2 regions of the Lactobacillus sp. B4015 genome follow, and region 2 is predicted to be linked to the other one. Evidence: riboswitches for the same ligand, from Rfam matches in the RefSeq annotation. Region 2 holds a riboswitch; the other holds the start of a gene.
What was found. Region 2 has a riboswitch for lysine ahead of lysA (diaminopimelate decarboxylase). Riboswitches for the same ligand answer to the same signal wherever they lie in the genome.

Region 1 (11,125 bases), on a different contig from region 2:
CATGTTTTAACTAGCGGTAAAGACTGGCTAATTATTTTAACCTTAATTCTCATGGAATGTCTGCTTTCCGTTGATAATGCCGTTGTTTTGGCAGCACAAACTAAGGTTTTGCCAGATAAGAAGCAACAAGAAAAATCATTATTTTACGGCATGTGGGGTGCCTACATTTTCCGTTTCATTGTAATTGGAATTGGTACATACTTAATTAATTTTTGGGAAATTAAATTGGCTGGTAGTCTCTATCTTTTCTACCTCGCCATTAAGTATTTTTATGATCAGCACCATCCACAAAAAGCCGCAGCCGAAGAAAAGGCTGAAGAAGCCAAAATTGCTAGTCATCGCCCAAAAAAAGGCAAACATTTCCTATCCCTATTTTGGCGGACAGTTATTTCAATTGAAGCGATGGATATCGTCTTTTCAATTGATTCGGTTCTAGCAGCCTTAGCCGTTTCCAGTAATCCGGTCGTCGTTTTAATTGGTGGCATGATTGGGATCTTATGCATGCGAGGTGTAGCTGAGATTATCATCAAATTAATGGATATTATCCCAGAATTGCAGCCAATGGCCTATGTTCTTATTGGGATTATTGCTCTAAAACTGCTAGTTTCATTGCCACCTCTGCACTATGAATTACCTAATACCGTCTTTGCAATAATCGTTTTTGGCGTCTTGCTGTTAACAATTGCGTTTCACTTTATCCGGATTAAAAAGCACGGCCGCAAGCTATAAATTTTGCTAAGGGCAAAACTACAAAATTAAAAAGTTAAGCTGCTTTAATGGGCTTAACTTTTTTATTGGTATTTTTAAGTAAAACAAGGCCGCTATTACTTCATTGTCTACTTGTGCAAATTAACTATTTGCCCTTCAACGTATTCTTTTAAAATCACAGCTTGATTATGCAGTGAGTCCTTTGCTCCGTATAAAAATAAAACATCCTGTTCTTGCAGCTTGTTTTCAACAGTTTTAACAAACTCGGCCCCTGCCGGATTTTCCGCCAATTCTACCAGGTACTTTTGCCTAAACTCAGAAAATTTATTATCATCATGATTGAACCATTTACGTAAAGCAGTTGTCGGTCCAATTTCTTTTGCCCAACAATCAAGGTGCAACACACTTTTACTCTTACCTCTTGGCCACAAACGGTCTACCAAAATACGGTAGCCCTCCGGCTGATCTTGAGCATATACACGGACTAGCTTTATTTTTGTCATTACATTCACCTCAATTATTATTAGTGTACTACTTTAGGAAAAAATGAATTACACAACTTATTTTACTAATCAATCAACCGAAACCATCAGTGCTGACTTAATCGGCCGGCCATTAACTTACCGCAGCAATAACCAGGTACTTGGCGGCTATATTGTCGAAACCGAAGCTTATTTGGGTGTTAAAGATCGTGCGGCACATTCATATGGCGGTCATCGCAGTCTGGCAAATGAAGGACTATATGGCCCCGGTGGAACAATCTATATTTATGCTCAGCGACAATATTTCTTTTTTGACGTAGCAACCAGACAAAAAGATGAACCACAGGGAGTTTTAATTAGAGCAATTGAACCCACCTGGGGAATTGAACAAATGTGTTTAAACCGCTCAGGTAAAAGTGGCATTGCATTAACCAGCGGACCAGCAAAAATGATGCAGGCATTTGGTATTCATGATAAAAAATGGGATTTACATTTTCTTAGTGATTCCCCTTTTACTATTGACCTAAACGACCATCACCGCAAAAATGCCCAGAAAATCGCAACTAGCCCACGCATTGGTGTCAACCAGTCGGAACGCGAATGGGCTAACAAAAAATTGCGCTTTTATGTGGCTGGAAATCCATATGTTTCCCGCATGAAAAAGCGTGACTATCGCTCAGATCATGGTTGGAAATGAGATAATGATAAAATAATCTTTAAATGAAAAGATTGACAAGCCTTTGTTTTTAGCCTATTATTTTTCATAAGTTAAATAATTTCCAATGCAATAGAGGTCGCGACCATTACAAAATTATCTGGAGTGAACGAACACAAAGAAAGATAACGTAAGAATTGTCGCCGAAACAAAAAGATTTTCGTTTTGATGTTTTTGTTGGGCTGCAAAGAGAATATCTTGCAGACTGTCCTGATTAATTCCCAGGGAGCGCTATATGATTTGTCTAAAGATGATTAATTATAACCTCGTTGTTTTGAAGAGCAACGAGGTTTTTGTTTACGCTTTTTATTGTATTGGCTTTATTTGAAACAAGATTTTCGGAGGTTTTCAAAATGAAGTCAAGAAATAAGTGGATTACCGTTCTGCTTTCTATGCTGCTTAGTTTTATTATTGGCAGCAACTTCGACTTTTCTCAAGTTGAAGCAAAAAGTAATAGCGGTGAACTCAAAGTAGCTATGGAGGCCAATTACCAACCATACAATTGGACCCAAACTACTAACGCTAATGGTGCTGTTCCGATCGAGGGGTCAAACGAATACGCCAACGGTTACGATGTGAAGATTGCCAAAATTATTGGTAAACAGCTGCACCGCAAAGTCGTAGTTGTCAAAACCGAGTGGGATGGACTGCTGCCAGCTTTAACTAGTGGCAAGGCCGACCTGATTATTGCTGGGATGAGCCCAACGGCTGAACGGGCCAAGGCAATAAATTTTTCCAATGCTTACAGAAACAGCACTTTTGTTGTTATCACCAAGATTAATAGCAAATACGCTAATGCTAAAACATTAAATGATTTTAAGGGTGCGAAATTAACCGCCCAACAAGGTACTTCGCATTATGCTTTGATTAAGCAATTAAAGGGCGCTAAAAGACAGCCAGCAATGCGCGACTTTGCGGCAATGCGCCAAAGTTTAATTTCAGGAACGATTGATGGCTACGTTGCCGAAGATACCGAATCAACTTCCTTTAAGATGGTTGATCCTGACATTAAGGCGATTCCAATTAGTGAAATGGCCGGGTTCAAGGTTTCCAAGGAAGATTCAACGACTGCTATCGGAATTGCTAAGCCAAACAAGCAGCTGCTAAAAGAAGTCAACCACGTTTTAGGTACAATTCCAAATTCCCAGCGAACAAAGTTAATGACGACGGCCATTAAGCAGCAGCCAAAAACTGATGATAAGAAAAAGGGTAAAAACGGAAAGTCCGAGCCGTGGCTAGTTTCAATGTGGAAGCAATACGGCGGCATGATTTTAAACGGGATTGGCATGACCCTGCTCTTAGCCTTAGTCGGCACCATCGCCGGCTTCTTCATCGGCCTGTTTGTCGGTATCATCAGAACTATTCCAACTCCAACCAGCCAGGGTAAGAAATGGCTCTTAAAAATTGTCAATTGGCTCTTAGCCGTTTACATTGAGATCTTCCGGGGCACGCCAATGATGGTACAGGCCGCTGTAATTTACTATGGCATAGCCCAATTCTGGCACATTAATATTGACCGGACAATTGCTGCGTTAGTCATTGTTTCGATTAATACCGGTGCCTATTTAGCCGAAATTATTCGGGGTGGGATTATTTCAACACCCGAAGGTCAGTTTGAAGCAGCTAGTGCTTTGGGAATGACACATAATCAAAGAATGTGGCACATTATTTTGCCACAAGCAATCAAGAACTGTTTGCCATCAATTACTAACGAATTTATCGTCAATATTAAGGATACTTCCGTTTTGAGCATCATTTCTGTTTCTGAATTATTCTTTGTCGGAACAACGGTTGCCAGTCAAACCTTCAAGTTCTTCCCGACTTACTTAACCATTTCCGCAATTTACCTGTTGTTAACGTTCACGACTACCAGAATCTTCAATTTAATTGAAAAGCACCTGCAGGGTAGCAAAAACTACAACTTAATGGCAAACCAGGTTCAAGTAGGAGCAACAAAAGACACGGAGGCTAATAAATAATGACTGAAACAAATGAAACTATTTTAAGCTTAAAGCACATTCAAAAAGCTTTTGGTGAACATCAAGTTCTGCGTGACATCTCTCTTGATATTAATAAAGGCGAAATTGCTACGATTATTGGACCTTCTGGTGGTGGTAAATCGACTACTTTACGGTGTATCAATTTACTAGAAGAACCAACCGCTGGCAAAGTTATTTTTCACGGTGAAAATGTCCTAGAGCCAAACTATAATCGGAACATTTACCGGGCCAAGGTCGGCATGGTCTTTCAACAATTCGATTTATTCGAAAATAAAAATGTCCTGGCTAACTGCATGGTAGGCCAAGAACTTGTTTTGAAGCGTTCAAAAGAAGAGGCTCGCCAAGTTGCCCTCGCAAACCTAAAAAAAGTTGGCATGGAGCAGTACATTAATGCCCGCCCTAGCCAACTTTCAGGCGGTCAGCAACAACGGGTTGCAATTGCACGGGCGATTAGCATGGACCCAGAGATTTTGCTATTTGACGAACCAACTAGTGCACTTGACCCAGAAATGGTCGGCGAAGTTTTGAGCGTTATGCAAAACTTGGCCACTACCGGTTTAACGATGATTATCGTTACCCATGAAATGGCTTTTGCCCGTGATATTTCCGATCAGATTTTCTTTATCAGTGATGGTGTAATTGCTGAACAGGGCAATCCTGACCAATTATTTAACCATCCGCAAAACGAAAAAACCACGAAGTTCTTAAGTAACTTCCAAAATAATTAAAATTAACAATAAAAAAGACCGAGGAACGATTCGTCCTCGGTCTTTTTAAGCTGAGCGACAGCTTAATATCAACAACCAACTAAAACGTATTGCATACCATCGAGAATTTACCAATTTCGACAAATTGAAATAATACTAGTTTTAGTTTATATTGACTCATTTCCAACAATTTCAACTCAAACACAGACACAATTTAGCAAAATCTTCTTCTTTTGCTTGAAGCCGTCGCAACTTTTACTTAAACTAATTGACGCAAATTATGATAAAAGTTAGAATCTAATTAGAAAAGTTTAATCATATTTGACAATGACCGCGGTCATGTCTGCTAGCAAAAGTAGCAGCCCTAGCTTTTGCAGAAATTAAGTTAGAGAAAAACCATGAAAAAGAACAGCTACAAAATTAGCACCTGGATATTAGGAATTTTATTTATCATTACTTTAGGTGTTCTACTCTATGTAACAAGAAAGCCACCTACAGTTTATGGTGGTTTTGCCAATCATGGCGTTCCTACAAGTTCGGTCAATCCTCATGTTGCGATATCTTTAGGAACCAACGGCAAATATCGGCTTTTCAAAAATGGCAGAGAATTTGATAGTGGTACTTATGAAAATTCAAATGATAACGCCTGCGTTTTGAAATCAAATAATAAAACTGACGGCGTGATGGTCTTAAGCAATCAAAAATCATATTTATACTATCCAGCTATTAAGAAAAAGCTGTTAGTCATCAATAAACTCCCTGGTGAAACACCTATCGAGCCACTGAAAATCGGTAAGTAAAAAACCGCTTTGAACACTGTTTCAAGGCGGTTTTAATATGCTGTTAAATATCTACTTAATCATGTTCTTGGTGCCACTTTTTAATCTGCTGCAGACGCTTTTTAAATCGGTCTTCATGCCCTTGCTCAGTTGGCAAATAGTACTCGTGCCTCTCTAAATTAGGCGGCATGGTCTTCATCGTTGTCAGTTTATCTTGGGTCTGATGAGCGTATTCATAGCCCTTACCGTAATCCAAATCCTTCATCAATTTAGTTGGCGCATTGCGAATTTGGAGCGGAACCGGCTCATCAATTGTTTTTTTAACGTCTTTTTCGGCCGCAAGTCGTGCCTTGTAAACAGCGTTGGATTTTGGTGCTAGCGACAAATAAATCACGGCTTCCGTTAAATGAACATCGCACTCTGGCATCCCTAGGAACTGACAGGCTTGAAAAACATTGATTGCCACGTTGAGAGCATTGGTGTCAGCGAGTCCAATATCTTCACTGGCAAAACGCACGAGCCGCCGCGCAATGTAGAGCGGGTCTTCCCCGCCCTCTAGCATGCGCGACAGCCAATAAATTGCGGCGTTAACATCACTGTTACGCATCGACTTATGCAAGGCGGAAATAATGTTGTAGTGTTCTTCCCCATTTTTATCATATAAAACTGACTTCTGCGTAATCAGCTGTTTTAAACTGGCCATCGTCACCCTGATCGTGTCACCATTTTTTACACCATTCAAAACAGCCATTTCCAAGGTGTTGAGCGCAGTCCGCGCATCGCCATTCGCGAACTTAGCAATTGCCTTAATCTCTTGCTCGTCAATGTTAACTTTAACCTTACCAAAACCATTAGGGTTATTAATGGCATTTTTGAGCAATTTAATAATGTCGGTAACTTCAAGTGCCTTTAAAACAAAAACTTTGCAACGTGACAGCAAAGCTGAATTAACTTCAAAGGAAGGATTCTCGGTGGTTGCGCCAATTAAAGTAATACTGCCACGCTCAACATACGGCAGAAAAGCATCCTGCTGCGCCTTGTTAAAGCGGTGAATTTCGTCAATAAAAACCAGCGTCTTCTGTCCCAACTGGCTTTCTTCTTCAGCTTGCTTCATAATTTTGCGAATTTTCGCAATACTGCTATCAACGGCACTAAAACTGTAAAAACCCGCCTGACTTTGCCGTGCAATAATCTCGGCCAGAGTAGTCTTACCCACTCCAGGCGGGCCCCAAAAAATCATGGAGGAAACCTGATCATGATCAATCATTTCCCGCAAAATCTTACCCGGGCCAAGCAATTGCTCTTGACCAACGAATTCAGTTAAATTTTGCGGCCTGACCCGATTCGCTAGTGGCTCACTAGCTGCATTATTTGCAAATAATGATTCTTGTTTCATCGCTCTATCTTCTCTACTAATTGTAACCAGTTACCTTCATTATACATGGCAGTAGTAGTTTTGCTAACAAAAGATCATTACGAATTTTTTACATAAAAAAGCCCGCATAAGATGCAAGCTAATCTTTTACTCAATTATTTTCAGTTATCTTTTTCAAAAAGTAAATGAACACCGCCGTCAGGTAGCTTTTTTACCATGTCGATTTTGAAGCGGTCATCGATGCGCGTGGCTGTTTCAAAAGCCGCCTTAATCTCTTTGTCCCCATTAACATAGGGCGAGATCACAAGCGAAATTTCATCAACGACATGTTGCTCCAAAAAGACGCCATTAATTCTGGCTCCACCACAAACAGCCAGTGTTTCAATGCCAAAATGCTGCTTTAACTTGACCAGTACTTCCGCTAAATTAAAGTTCTCATCACCAGAAATAATGTAGGGAATATTGAGTGACCGTAAAAAAGCAAGATATTCTTTTTTAGCCTGCCGCGTAACCACCTCAATTGCGTGCATGCGGTGTTGATTATACAAGAAATAATTTTGATTCCAGCCACATTTGCCCTTGCGGTCAAACGCAACTGACCAAGTGTCTGACTTAATGTCAGGTAACCAATCCTGATCGTCAATACCTTCAGGACTGTATTTCGTCAAGTCAATTGTGTCTGGTGCAGCATACATTTGGATTGTGCGCCGGCCGTTACCGTCAGCGTTACTTAAAACAAATAATTCATCACTATAATATTGACCGGATTCAGGACTCTCGGTCTTCCCGTCAATTTTGCCATCAATTGTCACATACATGTGAACAACGACTTTTGCTCTTTGCATCTTTTTGCCTCCTTATTTATTCAGAGCTTAGCACTTCAAGTATTCTTTAAGTCAAGCAGATATTTTTGCCGAGTTAGACAGTAAGTTCTCCTGCACTGACCAAGCAGAAGAGACCGAGTGCTACAACAATTCGAAGAGCCCGTCTTTTTTGGTTTTGATGAAAATATTCCTTTTTCTGCACTATCTGTACCGATTGTTATATTTAAAGACACTTAAGTGAGCTATAATAAGCTTATATAGAAATTTTGCGAGGCTAAAATGATGAAATTAATTAAAAAAATTGGCATTGGGCTGACAGCAACTATTATGGTACTCAGCCCACTATTGCCAAATTTAAGCCAAATGCAAACTGTGCTAGCTACTAAGAAAAAAGCTAAGGCCAAGGGTAAAGTCACCCTGCTAAAAAATGATTATGTTTATGACAAGCTGGGCCATAAGATAAAGCTCAAGCAACTGCCTGGCGGAGGTTATAAAGTGCCAGTCAACTTTACGATTGACTCTAAGAAGGGGTTTGTCACAACAGATGCTGACATAAACGATGATGAGATGGCAAACAGCTATTCTTATTACGGCACTAAGAAAATTAACGGGCAAAAATATTACCAGCTTGCTAATCACTATTACCTTAACGAAGCTGCAGTTTTACTGCAAAACAAGCATAACACCAAAAAGAATAAGCTAGTTTTGGGTCACAACTCAATTGTGTACAATCAAAACGGAACCGCTACGGGGAAAAAATTACCTAAAAATGCCATAGTTGCTTACCAGGGCAAGATTAAAGCTGCCAAAAAGGAACCCAAGTATTTCTTTTACGAAGATGATTGGGCCCGGCATCTGCAAATCAAATACTTGCCAACCCGCCAAATCAAGAAGAAGCAATACTATTCTTTAGGTCGGGGACATTACATTAATGCGGCCAATGTCAGCTACATCAACGGTCACGTTGCACGCTATCATGGAACAGCTACCGCAACCGTTTTGCACAAAACCTATACCACATCAGTTAACTATGTTACTTTTAAGCATAATCTGAAGCCAGGACAAAAAATCAAAGTTGATCTAACCGTGATTCCATATGCAGATGACGGCTTTGCCGGCTATCTTTACCGGCTACATGACCATCATCAGGAATACATTGACCAGTCCAGTATTTCATTGGACAAGAACTTGCCAATCGTTAATTATGAGGATCTAATTTACACCTTTGTTCGACCATTATCAGGTGATAGTGTTGAACTTTACGATACTACTGGAGCAGCAATTAACAAAAAAATCCAAAAACCAAAATACGGCGATCTGACCGTTGACGGCCTCATGTATCTCTGGGTGCCGAGTGAAAACAAGGCCGAGCTATTCTATCATTGTCTAAATTACGATGACCAGAGCGTCTTTGATGATCAGCTACCCGCTGCACCGGAGGAACCAGACAGTGATAAACCAACTAAGAAAAAGTTGTTCTACGGCAATAACCTGCTCAAAGCAAGTGACGTTAAGTACATCAGCGGCCTTAAGTTGAAACCAATCAATTCGGCTAAGGAAGCTGAAAACGACCAAAAGGTGGCTTCAGAAGCGGACAAGCAGGAACTGGTGCAACTATTCAATGACGGTAAAAACAAGTATACCAATAGTCCATACAGTGACCTGCTGGTAAACTATGGTTGTGCACTGGTCAATGCTTCCCTTGTCCTGCGCAATAACAAGGCAACGGTTGCACAGGTTAAGGAAGCAGTTTGGTACATTAAGACAACCATTACCCAGTTTAGAACCATGAGCTATCCGCTGGGTGACTAAACGACTGATAAAACAAAGTCTGCTTTTCCCCTTAGGAAAATAAAAAGAATGTTAATCAAAAAGATTTAGCATTCTTTTTTGTTTTTATTGTTGCCACCAAAGCCGCGGTTCAACAGGACAGATTTTATTATTTAGCAACGTTGACAACCCGAACATAACGATTCTTGGCAATACGGTAGTACGTCTTACCCTTAATCCGGTAAACCTTGCCGTTAATTAAGAAAATTCTCCCCTTTTTGAGCAGTTTCTTAAAAGCTCGTTTACCTTTATGGTTATAGCAATATGATGCTTTACGCAATTTTACGTAGTGGAACTTGCTTGGATCAACTGGATCAACTGTGGTTGATTTCTTGGCAGTTGTAGTATTGCTATTGGCTGGCTTACCAGCAGTGGTGCCCGAGTCAGTTAAATGACCGGTTTTCTTATAGTTAGCAACTACTTGGTTAACGTAAGCAGTTGCTTGGTCGACATATTCCTGGGAAGTACCGATAGAGTATACTTTATCTTCTTGTTTGCCGATCAATGCAACTAATTCACGTTCCTTGCTAGTAAGATGATTAAAGTCTACAACAGAATCAAACTCACCCATTGCCTTTTCAAAAGCACTTACATCAGCATGAGTGACATCTGGATTGCCACTATCTACTGGATGAAAATCACTCGATGATAAATCGGTATCATTTATTGCATTATTAACTAATGTTACACTATCAGCTGGATAATCTTGCAGATTCCAGTCTTCAACATCGACATAAGTCTCTGAAATTTTACCACCAGCTTCATCTTGAATGCCTTGCAAGCCTGGAGTACCGCCAATTACAGAAGTTAAGTAAAACACATGACTTGGCAAAGACTTAGGTGGCTGTGATAATGAATATGTATCACGAACAACCTTAGTGCCAGCTCTGTAAATATGACCAGATGGCCCTCGTAAATCGTATTTTAATGTTCCATATTGAATCCACACCTTGGTACCATAAGCATTATTAGCGCTCGCCGTATAAGTATTTTCTTTAATGATCGAAGTTGCACCGACGCCAGTTAAAGCCACGCCACATAAAGCAATGACGATTCTTTTTGCTATTTTTTTATCCATTATTATTTCTCCTAACTTATTTATTTAGCAACGTTGACAACCCGGACATAACGATTCTTGGCAATATGGTAGTACGTCTTACCCTTAATCCGGTACACTTTGCCGTTAATTCTAATAATACTCCTCTTTTTGAGCAGTTTCTTGGAAACACGCTTGCCTTTGTGGTTATAGCAATATGATGCTTTACGCAATTTCACGTAGCGTGACTTGCTTGTATCCACGGCGGTCGGTTTGTTAGTAGTATTGGTGTTGCTATTGCTATCGCCCGGTTTGTCAACAGTACCAGAATCGGTTAAGTGACCAGTTTTCTTGTAGTTAGCTAATAGCCCGCTGATATAATCAGTGACTTTATCAACTTCTGCTTGTGTTACTCCAATTTTCATTGCCTCTTCTGATTGCTTTAAAGCATTAGATGCAATTTCTTTATCTTTTTTACCTAACTTTGATATATTAATGTCAATAATAAAATCGTTAGTTATTGCATTTAATTTATCAGTATTAGCATGAGGTACATCAGGATTACTACTGTCTACAGGATGAAAATCACTTGATTTTAAATCAGTATAGTCCGTAGTATTATTAACAAGCACAGTTGTTGTTGTTGGATAGTCAATCTCTGTCCAGTCA
Region 2 (11,125 bases):
AACATCGGGAGCTAACCGATAATTCGCATTTACAACGGCAAAACCCTCTTTAGCCAGTGCCATACAGTAAAATTGATATGTTTCTTTGGTGCCATAAACCCAGCCGCCCCCGTGAATATTGACGATGACAGGTAATTTAGCCTCGGTGCGCTTACTTGGTAAATAAACATCTAATATCTGATATTTGGGATCCTTGCCATAAGGAATATTATCGAAACGCTCCACTTCGGGAATGTGGGTTGGCAAGCCTGCGTCACGCTTGTCATCACCCTCCTTAAATTCTTTACGCATATCATTGACTAATTTTTGATAATCTGGTTCTGCCATATCTAGCACTCCTTTTATATGTAATCGCTTTACTAAAAACATTGTACTTCATCAAAAAGAAAAAGAAAGTCCAGAAAAGCACCTCAAACTGGCAGATAAGGCCTTTTTAAAATTAATGTTAGTAAAAAAAGCCTACCAAATCTGGCAGACTTTTGTTCAATGCTTTAAAAAGCTTTTATCCTTTTTTAGCTAACCATTCTTTTACTAAGGCGCGATATTTAGTTAGTGTAATCGCGCTCTTGGCTCCTTTATTTGTAGCATTGTAGGCATCAACATAGCCATAGTCAGGGGTTTGCGTCATGTGAGCCATTCCCATCACCCGATGATTTTTGTTAACGACATTAGTATAATGTCCGGCGGTTTTGTAACCATTTGTTCCTAGAACAGCGTGCGTGTATTTCTTATTGTTCCAATTGGGTGCAAATTGATAGCGAGCAAGACTCGGCGTTTTCTTAACATCCCACTTCCAGTTTGCTTTTTCACCCAGCCACATAGTAACTGGATTACCACCAGCAGCAAGATTTTCTAGGTTACCAGCATAATGATAGTATTGCGGATGTGCGAGTCCGCCACGCTTTTGGTAGTCACTATCAATCATTGAGATTGCGGTTAAAATAAGCGAAATCTTTAGCCGCTTCTCACCAAGCTTAGCCCTTTTTTGGTTAAGACTAGTCAAGTTGGGAAGGGATGCAGCAATATTAGCCGCACTAGTTGCATCATCAGGACTACCTAATTTGACAGTTGTAGTAAACCAAGAAGGGGCCGCTGTAGCGCCAAGCTTACCTGTTCTAAGCAACTTAGCTGCTTTTTTGGCCTCATTTTTCTGCGCAGATGTCAGTGATTTCTTTTTGGCAATAAAATCCATGAAATTGGCTGCGTTTTTACTCGGCGACATAGCAGAAATGTTGGCAGTTGTGACCGCTGCTTGGACTTTAGGTGCGCCCGCAAGCTTTCCGCAGCTAAGCAAAACATTATTATATAAATACAAAATTGCGAATTTAAGGGCAAGCTTACTTACTATTTATTATTTGAAATAAAGGCTTGATATGCCGCATTTTCTGAGGTCTGCTCAACTTGAAAAAGACTGAAGTCCGGCAAATCCTGGTGAAATAAACTTTCGTCAGCATTGATATTATGTGTGACTGTAGCGTTACCGATGAGCTCAATCCAATAATGATCTTCTTGCTGGTGCACTCTAGTTTGAACGAAGCCGCCTGGATTGGAAACGGTGAGTAAGTGATTAAAAACTTTTTCCTGCTGGTGCGTTAGTGCAAATACTAAACTGGCGGCCGACATTCCCGTGCCACAAGCATTAGTAAAACCAACCCCACGCTCAAAAGTACGGACAAAAAGGTGCCGTGAATCAATCACTTGGGCAAAGCTGACATTCACGCCATCGGGAAAATATGGATTCGGTTGATTGAGCTTGGTGCCCAGTTTTTCTAATAAGGAACTGGCTAAAACTTCCGCAGAAACAATGCTGATTAAATGCGGGTTGGGGACAGCCACAGCAGTAAACTTTAGGCCCGGGGCAAAAGCGGGCACTTCTTGATTAATGAGCTGATTGCAATTCAACTGGTCAAAAGATAGATCCTGCTTGGCAAAGCTGACGGGGCTGATTTCAACACTAATCGCTTTGACGTTCTCTGCCCAGTCGGGTTCAACACTCACCTTGAGATCCGCTTGTTGGGTCTCAACTTTAAACGAATTTTGGTGATATTTTTCGGCTAAATAGCGCCCAACGGTCCTAAGACCATTACCGCACATGGAAGCAATTGACCCATCTGCGTTAATAACCTGCATTTTTCCAAGAACATTTTGGTGGCTTGATGAACTGACTACCAAAAGACCATCTGCTCCACCCAATAGGCCCGTTTTGGAATTGGTCAATTGCTTTGCCAGACGAACTAATTCTGCTTGTGAAAGTGTCTGCTTTAACTGTGTTTGATCGAGTAAGAAAAAAGTGTTCTGCGAACCATGAACTTTTTGCATGTAAACCATTTGTTTGAACTCCCTTGAAAATTATTTGAAAAATTGGTGGTAAATCTGGGTAACGGCGGCAGCCGCATCCTCTTTTTTAGTTCCCAGCATTATTGAAATACGGGAAGCCCCCTGATTAATCATATGAATTGCAACGTGCCTTTGGGCCAGTGGGGTAGTGATGTTTTGCATGGCACCGATTTTGTTACGCATGCCTTCGCCGACAACCATGATGATGGCATAATCATCAATCCATTCTAATTGATCAGGCTGGAGAACTCGCTTAATTTCGGCGCACATTTGTTGGCGCAGTTTTTCAGTAAACTGGCGTTTGTCAAAAATAACGGTTAAATCGTCAATTCCAGATGGCATATGCTCATATGAGATATTAAACTGGTAAAATATTTTTAGTAGTTTTAACGTAAAACCAGTTTCTTTATTAAGTAAATATCGATGTAAGTATAAAGCGGCAAAGTGATTGGAGCTTGCGACACCGGTAATAATATTTTTGGGATGAAAATTCTTTTCGGGAACAATTAGCGTACCCGGAAGCTCAGGGTGGTTAGTATTTTTCACGTTGATATATACTTGACCTTGAATCGCTGGAATTAGTGCCTCATCATGAAAAACCGAAAACCCGGCATAAGATAATTCCCGTAATTCTCGGTAGGTCATGATTTTGATTGGGTGCGGTTTGGTCACAATTCTTGGATCAGCAGCATAAATGGCATTAACATCAGTAAAATTCTCGTACAAGTCGGCCGCAGTTCCGCGGGCCCAAATTGCGCCGGTGATATCTGAACCACCCCGTGAAAAGGTCGCAATGCTGCCAGTTGGGGTAACACCGTAAAATCCCGGAACAACAAGAATTTCAGGTATGTCGCGCCAGCGAGAGAGATTTTGGTAGGTTTCTTCCAGAACTTGAGCATCATTAGCGACATTGCTGACTAAAAAGCCGGCTTCTTGGGGATCGAGAAAGCGCGCCGGAAAATGTTTTTGTTGTAAAAGAAGGGCTAGCAGCTGAGCGTTGAGCTTTTCACCGTGGGCTTTAAATGCAGCCATGAGAAAATCATTGTCTGGATACGAAATTGTGGGTAAGTCGCACAATTCCTGGTGTAAAGGTGCAATTGTGTCCGGATTTAAATCAAAAAATTGTGCAATTTCGCTATATCTAGCCCAAATTTGTTGAACGATTGCGGCACAGTCTTGGTGCTTGATCGTTTTTTTAGCATAATCAATTAATAAGTCAGTCACCTTGGTATCCTGCTCAAATCTTTTTCCAGGTGCTGAAGTAACAATTACTTTTCTGGTTGGATCAGCATTTATAATATTAAGCACTTTTTGAAACTGTTCTCCGTTTGCCAGAGAACTACCACCAAATTTAACAACTTTCATTCTCGATCACCTGCTTGATTAAATTATTTTAAGTTTGATAGTAACGCATTTTAACATTTTAATTTTAATCTGCAACCGAAAAGGCGATTTAGTGCGTGTTTAAATTAGGCAAGTGAATTATTTATGAAAAAATGTTGACATCGGCTATGATTAATAATAAGATTTTTATTAATCGAAGAGGTCGCGACCAACAAGAGTAGCTGGTGGAGTTTCTGCAAAAACTAAGAAACCAGTAAAAGGGGCGGTTGCCGAAGCGTTAATTATTGCGGTAATTAATTGGCTGGGACGTAATTTAAGAGATTACGGACTGTCGCAAGTTAATAATTTGCGGAGCGCTCGTCAAAATTGAACCAGATAATAATTAATTTTAATTTTTTGAAGGACTCTTTTGTATGCTAAGCGCACACAAAAGAGTCCTTTTTTATTCAAGAAAACGGAGGGTTACCAGATGCCAGCAGATGATTATTACGAGACTAATGATCAAGGACACTTAACGATCGGTGGAGTTGATGCACTAGATTTAGCCCGTGAATACGGCACGCCGCTTGTAGTTTACGATGTTACTCAAATTCGGCAACAGTTTCGGGCTTTGCAGCAAGCCTTTACCAAACAGCACATCGATTATGCAATCAGTTACGCTAGTAAAGCTTTTGCCACCATTGCGATGTATCAGGTGGTCAATCAAGAACACGGCCATATTGATGTCGTTTCAGGCGGTGAATTGTTTACCGCCCTTAAAGCTGGCTTTCCAAGTAGCAAAATCAGTTTTCACGGGAATAACAAAACTAGGGCAGAACTTTTAATGGCGGTGCAAAATCAAGTTGGCGTAATTATTCTGGATAACTTTCATGAAATTAAACTTCTTGAGGAAGTTCTTGCTGATACTAAAAGTCATATTCAGGTCATGTTAAGAATTACCCCCGGCGTTACGGCACATACTCATGAATATGATCAGACCGGTCAAGAAGACAGTAAGTTTGGCTTTGACGTCAAATCTGGGCAAGCCGAGCAGGCTTTTTTACAAGTACAGGCTAGTGAACAGATGACTTTAATTGGTCTTCATGCACATATTGGTTCACAGATTTTAGAAACGACCGGCTTTAAGCTTGAAGTTAAAAAACTAATGCAACTTGTCCGTGAATGGGCCAAAAAATATGATTATCAGCCCCAAATCTTAAATCTTGGGGGCGGCTTTGGTATTCGTTATACCGCCCAAGACCAAGTATTGGCTTTAGGAACTTTTGTTGAACAGATTGTGACAACTCTTCGCCAGTTAGCTGAAGAATATCAACTGAAAGTTCCAGCTGTTTGGGTTGAACCTGGTCGCTCAATCGTCGGTAGCGCGGGCTACAGTTTGTATACGATTGGCGCACGTAAAGATGTTCCCGGATTAATGCCCTATGTAGCAGTAGATGGCGGTATGGGTGACAATATTAGGCCGGCTCTTTACCAAGCTGATTATGAAGCACTTCTTGCCCGTGATCCCGCTGCTCAACCTAGCGAAACAGTCCACTTGGCTGGGCGCTATTGTGAATCAGGGGACTTATTAATCAAAAAATTGCCGCTGCCAGCGACCAAAGCAGGTGATGTAATTGCAATGCTAGCAACTGGTGCTTATGGTTACAGCATGGCATCGAACTATAACCGGGTGCCTCGGCCAGCTGTTGTGTTTGCAGAAAATGGTCACGCACAAGAAGTTGTTACACGTGAAACCAATGAAGATTTAGTCAGTCATGATCGTTTTTATCAAGAATAGTGAGGAATTCAAATGAAGAATATGTCAGCGACAGAAATAATTGATTTTATTGCCAATGCACCCAAGAAAACGCCAGTTAAGGTTTATGTAAAAGGTGACCTGGCAAAATTAGACTGGCCAGTAGAAGTAAGACCCTTTGTAAATGATCATGTTGGGGTGGTTTTCGGTGACTGGGCGGATTTAGTGCCGTTTTTAAGAACCAATGCGGCTAAGATCAATGATTATCAAGTAGAAAATTGTAGCCGCAATTCGGCCGTTCCCTTATTGGATTTAAAAAATGTTTCGGCCCGGATCGAACCTGGTGCGTTGATTCGCCAACAAGTAAGTATTGGTGCTAATGCGGTAATTATGATGGGAGCAGTAATCAATATTGGAGCGGAAATCGGTGAAAATGCCATGATCGACATGAATGCTGTCCTTGGTGGGCGCGCAATTATTGGTGCCAATACTCATGTTGGTGCGGGAGCGGTTATTGCTGGCGTGGTTGAACCGGCTTCTGCTAAACCGGTTAGAATCGGCCAAAACGTTTTAGTTGGCGCCAATGCCGTTGTCCTAGAAGGAGTTCAAGTTGGTGATAACGCAGTTATTGCTGCTGGAGCAGTTGTTACTGCTGATGTGCCAGCAAATGCGGTGGTAGCCGGTGTCCCAGCTAAAATTATTAAGCAGCGGGATGAAAAAACCACAAGTAAGACCAAGATTGAACAAGATTTAAGAAAGCTGTAAGCCAATGCTAACAAATGAGCAATTAATCCAAATCCGCCGTGATTTACATCAAATACCGGAATTAGCCCTAGAAGAAAAACAAACGCAAAAGTACTTGTTACAGGTTATCCACCAATTTCGGCAAGACTATTTGGAATGCAAAACTGTGCCTGAACTGCCAACTGCTATTTTAGTCAGAGTCAAGGGAAGCAATCCCACTAAAACCATTGGCTATCGTGCTGACATTGACGGCTTACCGGTAACAGAAAAAACGGGGTTGCCTTTTTCTTCAAAACATGATGGTCAAATGCATGCCTGTGGCCATGACATCCATATGACCGTAGCCTTGGGTGTTCTTAACTATTTTAGTGAGCACCAGCCAAAAGATAATTTGCTGTTCTTTTTTCAACCAGCCGAAGAGAGTAAAAATGGGGGCAAACTTGCTTATGAGCAAGGGGTCTTCACTGGTCAGTGGCGTCCTGATGAATTTTTTGCACTTCATGTTACTCCTGATCTGCCTACTGGAACAATTGGCTGCCGCAATGGCACTTTATTTGCCGGAGCAGCAGAAGTTAACATCGATTTATACGGGCAAGATGGGCATGCAGCTTATCCTCAACGGGCAAATGACATGGTTGTGGCTGCGGCAGCTCTAATTGAGCAAGTGCAAACCGTTATTTCCCGCAGCATCGATCCAATTGCCGGTGGGGTAATCACGATTGGCAAGATCCAGGCGGGGACGATTAGAAACGCAATCGCTGGACATGCACGTTTAGAAGGAACAATTCGCGGATTAACGCAAACGATGATTGAACGCATTGAACAACGTTTACGCGAAGTAACTGCCGGTATTGGTCAAAGTTTTCAAGCAAAAGTTAAATTGGAGATTAATCAGGGTGGCTATTGGCCAGTTGAAAATGATCCGGAGATATCTGCTCAGTTGATTACCTATTTAAAAAACGATTCTGCTGTTAATTATCAAGAAACGGAACCAGCAATGACGGGAGAAGATTTCGGCTATTTACTAGCTAAAATTCCGGGCAGCATGTTTTGGCTAGGCGTGCAGGATGATTCACAGCTTCATTCGGCAACTTTTAGTCCGCAAGAAGAAGCTATTAAAGTCGGAATTGATGCAATTGTCGGTTTCTTTAAGCAGCACATGTAACTCTATTGAAAGGAAGAACAAGATGACGGATTTTACGCAAGCAGACTTAATGACAGCAATCATTACACCATTTAATGAACAAGGTGAGGTTGATTATCCTGGCTTAGAAGAATTAACCGAGCATTTGCTTAAAACGGGCAGCCGGGGATTTGTCATTGGCGGCACAACTGGTGAGACAGCCACAATGACCCATGATGAAAAAATTCAGCTTTACACCAAATTTGCACAGATAGTTAATAGCCGTGTGCCAGTCATCGCTGGCACGGGTAGCAATAACACGGCACAAACCGCGGAATTTACTGCAGAGGTCAGTCAAATTCCTGGAATTGATTTAGCTTTAGTGGTTGCACCTTATTACAACAAGCCTAACCAGCGTGGCATTAAGGCCCATTTTGAGGCTGTAGCCAAAAAAGCGCAAATTCCGCTAATGATTTATAACATTCCAGGCAGAACAGGAATTACGATTGCAAAAGAAACAATTGTGGAATTAGCACAAAATCCGCAAATTGCCGGTGTCAAGCAATGCACGGAACTGGAAGATTTAGAGTATATTATCGAGCACACTGCAGATGACTTTTTGGTTTATACGGGTGAGGATGTGCAGGCTTTAGCTGCCAAGACGCTTGGAGCACATGGCGTAATTTCAGTTGCCTCCCACATTTACGGCCAAGTTATGCGGCAAATGTATGATGAATTAGCTCGGGGCAATATTGCTCTCGCCGGTAAGCTGCAACGACAATTAGTGCCTAAAATGCAGGCTTTATTTATGTATCCGTCACCGTCACCGGTAAAAGCGGTCTTGAATGCACAAGGATTAGCTGCTGGGGGATGCCGGTTGCCAATCGTTACTTTAAATAAGGAAGAAAAACAACAGTTAGCCTGTCATCTAGGCTTAAATGAAACGGCTTTGTTTAACCGCTTGCCTAAAGAATTAGGAGTGAATTAATCATGAAAAAAATTTTACTTGCTGGTGCAACAGGTTCAATGGGAAAAAAGGTTGCCCACTTAATTGCGCAACTACCTGACTGTGAATTAGTTGGCGTTTTGGCACCAGATGCAACGACTAGTGGTGAAGTGAGTGCTTCGGTAGCTCGCTTTACGCAACTAGCAGATATTAATCTTAGTGCGGATGTTTGGATTGACTTTACTACTCCAAGTGCCGTTTACGCTAATACGAAGTTTGCCTTGGAGCATCATATGCGCCCAATCATTGGTACTAGCGGATTAAGTGATGAACAAATAAAACAATTACAAGAAATTGCGCGTAAACAAAAAATGGGTGGAATTATTGTTCCTAACTTTGGACTATCGGCCGTTTTATTAATGAAATTTGCTCAAGAAGCAGCTCAGTATTTTCCGGATGCAGAAGTTATTGAGATGCATCATGCCGATAAACTTGACGCACCATCTGGTACGGCAAGCGCCACTGCTAAATTAATTGCCCAAAGCCGCAAAAAGCAGCCCCAAGCTGATAGCTGCGACGATAATCCAGCGCGTGGTGCCAATTGTGCTGGCGTTCCCGTTCATGCGGTTCGCTTACCGGGCTATGTTGCTCATGAACAAGTTTTATTTGGTGGACCAGGCGAAGCCCTGACCATTAGGCAAGATTCTTTTGACCGCTCCTCGTTCATGCAAGGAGTAAAAGTAGCATTAGCTAAAATCATGGATCTGGATGAATTAATTGTTGGTTTAGATAAAATCTTATAAAGAAAAGGAGTAATTAAAATGCCTCATTTAGCTGCTGATTTAACTGCAATAACTGCCACGCCCTTGGCCGAAATACCACCTTCAGGGATTCGTGCGTTTGCCCAAAAAGTTGATGATATTCCGGGTTTAATTAAATTAACTTTAGGAGAACCAGATTTAAATACACCTGAACACGTTAAACAAGCAGCTGTTCAAAGCATTTTAGATAATGATTCCCATTATTCGGCCCAAAAGGGTACTCCAAAATTGCGTCGAGCAATAAGCGCCTATTTAAAACGCAAACAAAATTTGTCTTATGATCCCGAAACTGAAGTCATTGTTACGGTTGGTGCGACAGAAGCGATTGCTTGCGCGATGCTGGCGTTGTTTCAGCCAGGGGATGAAATTATTGTGCCGACCCCATCTTATGCCTTATATTTTCCGCTAATTCAATTTACTAAAGCAAAATTGGTGCCAATTAATACCGCTAAAACCAATTTTGTTCTGACACCGGAAGCCTTGAAAGACACATTACGGCAGCATCCTCATGCCAAAGCAATTTTGCTCAATTATCCGACCAATCCTACCGGTCGCGAATGTTCTAGCAGCGTTTTGGCTCAGCTGGCCCCGATTATTGCAGAAAATCACTTATATGTAATTTCTGATGAGATTTATGGTGAACTGACTTATGGCATTAAGCATACTTCCATTGCCCGTTATTTGCCCGACCGTACCCTCTTAATTAATGGCCTATCTAAGTCACACGCGATGACAGGCTATCGCATCGGCTATATTGCGGGTCCGGCTAATTTGATCAGTCCAATTGCTAAAATGCATGCCTTTTTAGTGACAGCTCCGTCTAATCCGGCCCAGGCAGCGGCTGCAGAAGCGCTAGAACATGGCGATGATGATCCAGCACAGGCGCGACCAATTTATCAAAAAAGGCGTGACTACCTGGTTAAAGCGCTTAATGATTTGGGCTTAAAGACGATGACCAGCGAGGGGGCATTTTATGTTTTTACCCAAATTCCAGCTGAATACGGGACAGACGATGAAAAATTTGCACTTGACTTAGCGCGGCAAGCTAAAGTCGGCGTTACCCCCGGCAGTGCATTTGGTCCCGGAGGAGAGGGACATGTCCGCTTTTCTTATGCTGCTAGTGATGCAGACTTACATGAAGCCGTAAACAGAATTAAGAATTTTTTAGTAACAAAGGATGATAACAAATGAGAGAATATGTCGTTGCGATACTAGGAGCAACCGGTGCGGTTGGTCAGCGTTTAATTAGTGAGCTTGAACAGGCGAATATTCCGGTTAAACAAGTTAAACTACTGGCTTCAAAGCGCTCCGCCGGAAAAAAATTGCAGTTCAAGGGACGTGAAATCACCGTCGAAGAGGCTACGCCTGAATCATTTACCGGGGTTGATTTGGTTTTATCTTCAGCCGGTGGTGCAGTTTCTCAAAAATTATTGCCAGAAGCGGTTAAGCGCGGTGCGGTTTGCGTCGATAATACAAGTGCATTCAGGATGGACGATGACGTACCACTAATTATTCCTGGAGTAAACGATGAGCAATTAGCCCATCATCATGGCATCATTGCCAATCCCAATTGTTCAACTATTCAAATGGTTGCTGCATTGTATCCTATTTTTCAGCGTTTTGGCTTAAGCCAGATAATTGTTTCAACTTATCAGGCGGTGTCCGGTGCTGGAAAAGCTGCTTGGGATGAAATGCTGCAGCAGGCTCAAGATTTATTGAATGGGCAACAGCCTCAAGCCAAAATTTTACCAACCGGGGCTAATCGCAAGCACTATCCTTTGGCCTTTAATTTGCTACCCCAGATTGATGTCTTTGAAAATGACGGCTACACTCACGAAGAATGGAAAATGATTCATGAAACTAAGAAAATTTTGTTTAATGACCAGGACTCCAGTCAAATTAAAGTTACCGCAACTTGTGTCAGGGTTCCGGTTGAAATTGGTCATGGTGAAACTGTCTACTTTGTTGTGAAAGATCATGCTGCAAGCGTTAAGGCAATTCAGCAAATAATTGCGCAAACAGCGGGCTTAGTTTTACAAGATGACCCGTCAAAGCAGCTTTATCCGCAGCCACTA

Region 1: linked by a shared signal. The riboswitch ahead of J3U71_RS02095 (ABC transporter substrate-binding protein/permease) and the one ahead of lysA (diaminopimelate decarboxylase) in region 2 are both predicted to bind lysine.

Annotation. Positions count from the first base shown of each region.
Region 1 is NZ_JAFNOY010000002.1:73,378-84,502, reverse strand. Features, by position in the region: gene J3U71_RS02110 (TerC family protein) at 1-729, shown strand, start outside; gene J3U71_RS02105 (DUF488 domain-containing protein) at 837-1,211, opposite strand; gene J3U71_RS02100 (DNA-3-methyladenine glycosylase) at 1,255-1,887, shown strand; lysine riboswitch at 1,971-2,147, shown strand; gene J3U71_RS02095 (ABC transporter substrate-binding protein/permease) at 2,259-3,884, shown strand; gene J3U71_RS02090 (amino acid ABC transporter ATP-binding protein) at 3,884-4,633, shown strand; gene J3U71_RS02085 (hypothetical protein) at 5,011-5,412, shown strand; gene J3U71_RS02080 (replication-associated recombination protein A) at 5,468-6,787, opposite strand; gene J3U71_RS02075 (dihydrofolate reductase family protein) at 6,928-7,611, opposite strand; gene J3U71_RS02070 (SLAP domain-containing protein) at 7,870-9,402, shown strand; gene J3U71_RS02065 (SLAP domain-containing protein) at 9,530-10,498, opposite strand; gene J3U71_RS02060 (SLAP domain-containing protein) at 10,519-11,125, opposite strand, start outside.
Region 2 is NZ_JAFNOY010000006.1:39,052-50,176, forward strand. Features, by position in the region: gene J3U71_RS07120 (alpha/beta hydrolase) at 1-327, opposite strand, end outside; gene J3U71_RS07125 (CAP domain-containing protein) at 503-1,294, opposite strand; gene dapF (diaminopimelate epimerase) at 1,345-2,328, opposite strand; gene J3U71_RS07135 (aspartate kinase) at 2,350-3,702, opposite strand; lysine riboswitch at 3,870-4,047, shown strand; gene lysA (diaminopimelate decarboxylase) at 4,151-5,458, shown strand; gene dapD (2,3,4,5-tetrahydropyridine-2,6-dicarboxylate N-acetyltransferase) at 5,471-6,181, shown strand; gene J3U71_RS07150 (N-acetyldiaminopimelate deacetylase) at 6,186-7,325, shown strand; gene dapA (4-hydroxy-tetrahydrodipicolinate synthase) at 7,348-8,271, shown strand; gene dapB (4-hydroxy-tetrahydrodipicolinate reductase) at 8,271-9,032, shown strand; gene J3U71_RS07165 (aminotransferase class I/II-fold pyridoxal phosphate-dependent enzyme) at 9,051-10,241, shown strand; gene J3U71_RS07170 (aspartate-semialdehyde dehydrogenase) at 10,238-11,125, shown strand, end outside.